2 regions of the Pseudoflavonifractor intestinihominis genome follow, and region 2 is predicted to be linked to the other one. Evidence: riboswitches for the same ligand, from Rfam matches in the RefSeq annotation. Region 2 holds a riboswitch; the other holds the start of a gene.
The links. A riboswitch is a leader RNA that binds a small molecule or an ion and turns the genes downstream of it on or off. The one in region 2 is predicted to bind lysine.
Positions count from the first base shown of each region.

Region 1 (2,393 bases), on a different contig from region 2:
GCCGTACTCCTCGTCGTTGAGCTGCACGGTATAGGTCAGGTCGGGATAGCTGGTGCCCTCGCCGATCATGGCGCCCGCCATCAGCAGGTCGATGACGCAGGCGTCGGAGGCGCCGGAGGCCACCTCCATCAGGGCGTCGGCCTGGGTGCTCTTGGCCACGTAGCTCAGGCCCAGGGCGTCCAGCTGCTCGGCGCCGGCGGAGCCGTTCTCCACGGCGAAGTTCAGCCCGCTCAGGCTCTCCTGGGTCTGGTAGTCCTCCGCCTTGTCCACGGGAACCACCACCACCTGGCCGTTGCGGCAGTAGGGCTCGGAGACGGAGGCGCCGGCCTCCACCTCGTCGTTGATGGTCATGCCGTTCCAGATGACGTCAATACCCTTGGTGTCCAGCTCCATCAGCTTGTTGTCCCAGTTGATCTCCAGGAACTCCACTTCCACGCCCAGGCTCTCGGCAAAGGCCTTGGCCATGTCGGCGTCAAAGCCGATCCACTCGCCGTTCTCGTCCTTATAGTCCATGGGGGCGAAGTCGGTCATGCCCACCACCAGGGTGCCCTTGTCCTTCACATACTGCATATCGCTCTCCGCCACGGCCTGAGAGCCGCTGGGAGCGGGAGACCCGGAGGGCGTGCCGGCATCTCCGCCGGTATCGCCGCCCGTGGGAGTGGAGCAGGCGGTCAGGGTCGCTGCGGTCGCCAGCGCCAGAGCAAGGGCCAGCCATCTTTTCAGCTTCATGATATATCCTCCTTCTGTCAGGCGCCGGTGATTCGCCTTCTTGCTTTAGTATACTACCATGATAAATTATTGGTGTAAAGATGTATTTCAAAAATCGTCATATCGCACAAAGCCTTACCGCGCAAAAAGGCGGATTCAGCCTTGACAATCCCTGGAACCCATGATAGGATACTTACGCTTCTTTAATAAGAGGATAGAGGCGCGGTACGCATGCGTACTCCGGGACAAGGCCAGGCAGCCGTCCCGCGGGGAGAGGGCGCACCGCCGAAGGTCGCTTCGCCTGCCTGGGCGGCGCGGCCTGGGCCGTACGGGAACACCGTCCGGACTGTCACAGCATGTGGAGCGCTATCCTGAGGTCCCCGTTTTTTTCTATGTGCGGGGACCCCTGGTTTTTGCCATGGGCGCTTCCATCAGCGCCCATGGCTTTTTTCGTTGGCGCAACAGGGGCATGTGTGCGCCCCGGCAACATTTTATGGAGGGAAAAATATGAGAGCAAGAAGAACCTGGCTCGCCAGGGCTGCGCTGCTGCTGATGCTGCTCTTCGCCCTGACGACCACCGCCTTCGCCGCCGGTGACCCCACCGACGAGACAGGCACCAAGATGATCGAGTGCACCGACTGCGGCACTCTGGGCGTGGTCCTCAACGACGCGGGCGAGGCCGTCACCTGTGAGACTTGCGGCGGCACCGGCTATGTCCAATCCCCCAGCAATTTCTTCAACACCATCTGGTCCCTGCTGCCCCCGGTCATTGCCATCGCCCTGGCCTTGATCACCAAGGAGGTCTACTCCTCACTCTTTATCGGTATTGTGGTGGGCGGCCTGCTCTACTCCAATTTCTCCTTTGAGGGCACCCTGACCCACGTATTCAGCGACGGCATCGTGTCCGTCCTGTCCGACAGCTACAACGTGGGCATCCTCATCTTCCTGGTCATCCTGGGCACCATGGTGGCCCTGATGAACAAGGCCGGCGCCTCCGCCGCCTTCGGCCGCTGGGCCCAGAAGAACATCAAGACCCGCGCCGGCGCCCAGCTGGCCTCCATCGTCCTGGGCTGCCTCATCTTCATCGACGACTATTTCAACTGCCTCACCGTGGGCTCCGTCATGCGGCCCATCACCGACAAGCACCAGGTCTCCCGCGCCAAGCTGGCCTACATCATCGACGCCACCGCCGCCCCTGTGTGCATCATCGCCCCCATCTCCTCCTGGGCCGCCGCCGTGGCCAGCTTCGCTGAGGAGGGCCAGGGCCTGAACCTGTTCATCCGCGCCATCCCCTACAACTTCTACGCCCTGTTCACCATCGTGATGATGCTGGGCCTGGTGTTCATGAAGGTGGACTTCGGCCCCATGGCCAAGTTCGAGAAGAACGCCATTGAGAAGGGCGACCTGTTCTCCGGTTCCAACCCCTACGCCATGCTGGACGAGGACATCGAGGAGGGCAAGGGCCGGGTCATCGACCTGGTGCTGCCCATCCTGGTGCTGGTGGTGTGCTGCGTCATCGGCATGATCTACTCCGGCGGCTTCTTCTCCGGCTCCAACTTCGTGGAGGCCTTCTCCAACTCCGACGCCTCCGTGGGCCTGATGCTGGGCTCCGCCTTCGGCCTGCTCTTCACCCTGGTCTACTACGCCGCCCGCCGCGCCATGTCCTTCAAGGACATGATGGGCAG
Region 1 is NZ_JBBMFK010000013.1:98,041-100,433, forward strand. Features, by position in the region: gene WMO64_RS09460 (transporter substrate-binding domain-containing protein) at 1-729, opposite strand, end outside; lysine riboswitch at 916-1,085, shown strand; gene WMO64_RS09465 (Na+/H+ antiporter NhaC family protein) at 1,216-2,393, shown strand, end outside.
Region 1: another riboswitch for lysine. It lies ahead of WMO64_RS09465 (Na+/H+ antiporter NhaC family protein); the one in region 2 lies ahead of asd (aspartate-semialdehyde dehydrogenase).

Region 2 (2,393 bases):
CACAGCAGCTCGGCCAGCAGCACGCCGCCGCCGGCAGCGCCCCGGAGGGTGTTGTGGGACAGGCAGACGAACTTGTAGTCATACTGGGTGTCCGGGCGGAGGCGGCCCACGGAGATGGCCATGCCGCCCTCCAGCTCCCGGTCCAGACGGGCCTGGGGACGGTCGGGCTCCTCAAAGTAGTGGATGAACTGCTTGGGGGCGGTGGGCAGGTCCAGCTCCTGGGCGCGGCCCTTGTAGCTGGCCCACAGGGCCTTGATCTCGTCCACGGTGGGCTTGTGCTCGAAGTCCACGAACACAGCGGCGGTGTGGCCGTTGGACACGGGCACCCGCAGGCACTGAGAGGTGATGGCGGGGGAGTCGGCGGTGACAATGACGCCGTTCTCTACCTTGCCCCACACCTTCAGGGGCTCCTTCTCGCTCTTCTCCTCCTCGCCGCCGATGTAGGGGATCAGGTTATCCACCATCTCGGGCCAGGTCTTGAAGGTCTTGCCCGCGCCGGAGATGGCCTGGTAGGTGCAGGCCAGCACCCGCTTGAGGCCGAAGGCCTCCTTCAGGGGGTGCAGGGCGGGGACGTAGCTCTGGATGGAGCAGTTGGACTTGACGGCGATGAAGCCGCGGGTGGTGCCCAGGCGGCGGCGCTGGGACTCAATGACCTGGAGGTGCTCGGGATTGATCTCAGGCACCACCATGGGCACGTCAGGGGTCCAGCGGTTGGCGGAGTTGTTGGACACCACAGGGCACTCGTGGCGGGCGTAGTTCTCCTCCAGAGCCAGGATCTCGTCCTTTTTCATATCCACCGCGCAGAACACAAAGTCCACCATGGAGGCGATCTTGTCCACGTCCTCCTGAGCGTTCATGACGATGAGCTTCTTGGCCTCCTCGGGTATGGGAGTGTCCATGGCCCAGCGGTCTCCGATGGCCTCCTCATAGGTCTTGCCGGCGCTGCGGCCGCTGGCCGCCACGACGGTGAGATGGAACCAGGGGTGGTGCTCCATCAGGGTGACAAAACGCTGGCCCACCATACCGGTGGCGCCGATCACGCCTACTTTGTACTGCTTCATGTTCAGGACCTCCATCGCTCTCTTTTAACTTATGCTATTCCGGCGCCGGCCGGTTTAAGACCAGTGCCGGAAGGGAAACCAAAATGAATGACTGCGACCCGAAAAATGCATCCGGATAAAAAAAGAAATCAGCGGGTTTACATACCGGCTGATTTTGTACTATAATGTCAGGGACGGTCGTCCGGCCCCGGCACTACAAAAGCAGACAGCACTCCGCCGGAGGACCGGCGACAGTCGCAGGGCTGATGTGCCCGGCGCCCAGGAAAGGCGGTTCCGTACCCGCGTTCCCTTCGGCGGTTTTCCCTTTGACGCGGATCGCCGGGCCAGCGGAGCCCTCACCGCGCTACTTTTGAAAACCGCAACCTCTATCTTGCAGTAATTCAGTTGATTTTTGAAAATAGTATCACAACCGCTTTGCTGTGTCAATACAGGGAACGGCGGCAATCCCAAAGATTTGGAGTTTCCTATGAAAAAAAAGCTGATGCAATTTGCAGCGCTGGCTCTTGCAGCCGCGCTGGCGCTCCCTGCGCTTCCCGTGCCCGCCCAGGCGGCCAGCATCCCCATGAGTTCCAGCATCCGTATCGGGCTGACCTACGGTACCGACGCCGTCCCCGGCGCCAACCTGCTCAACAGCACCGGCAGCGGATACCGGCTGGGCTACTATGACGACAGCCTCAACTTCGTCCAGCTGGGCTATACCACGGAGACCGGCATCTCGGTGGTCAAGACCCAGAACGTCTGGTACGGCCCCCTCTCCAGCGGTCTGAACGGCTATACCGACGCCCAGACCTCGTCCATCGCCGTGGGCTGCTACCACATCCAGCTGCCGGGCACTTATACGACCTTTGAGCAGGTGTCCGCCGCGGCGGCTGCTGTGTCCGGCGGATTCCCCGCCTGGACCAACGGGACCTATACGGTCCGGATGGGGGCCTACCTCACGTCGGAGGAGGCCAACACGGCCCTGACCGCACTGGGCGTCTCGGGCGCCACTGTCTGCGGAACCAGCAGCTACGGCGTGTCTGTGGTCAAGACGGGCACCAGCACCATTCTCTTTCAGTTCGACGGCGGCGCGTCCCTCTCTCTGGGGGTGCTGCCCGGGCTGGACAACTCGGTCAAGACCCTGACCTGGTACGCCAAGCAGAAGTACTACGGCGGGTTCCGCTACCAGCGCATCAACGGCGGCAACCTGACGGTGGTCAATGTGGTGGACCGGGAGGACTACATCAACTGCGTCATCTCCCAGGAGATGAGCCCCTCCTGGCCGTTGGAGGCCCTGAAGGCCCAGGCGGTCACCGCCCGGAGCTATGCAGCCTCCTGCACGGGACGCCACAC
Region 2 is NZ_JBBMFK010000012.1:61,777-64,169, reverse strand. Features, by position in the region: gene asd (aspartate-semialdehyde dehydrogenase) at 1-1,061, opposite strand, end outside; lysine riboswitch at 1,260-1,437, opposite strand; gene WMO64_RS08695 (SpoIID/LytB domain-containing protein) at 1,528-2,393, shown strand, end outside.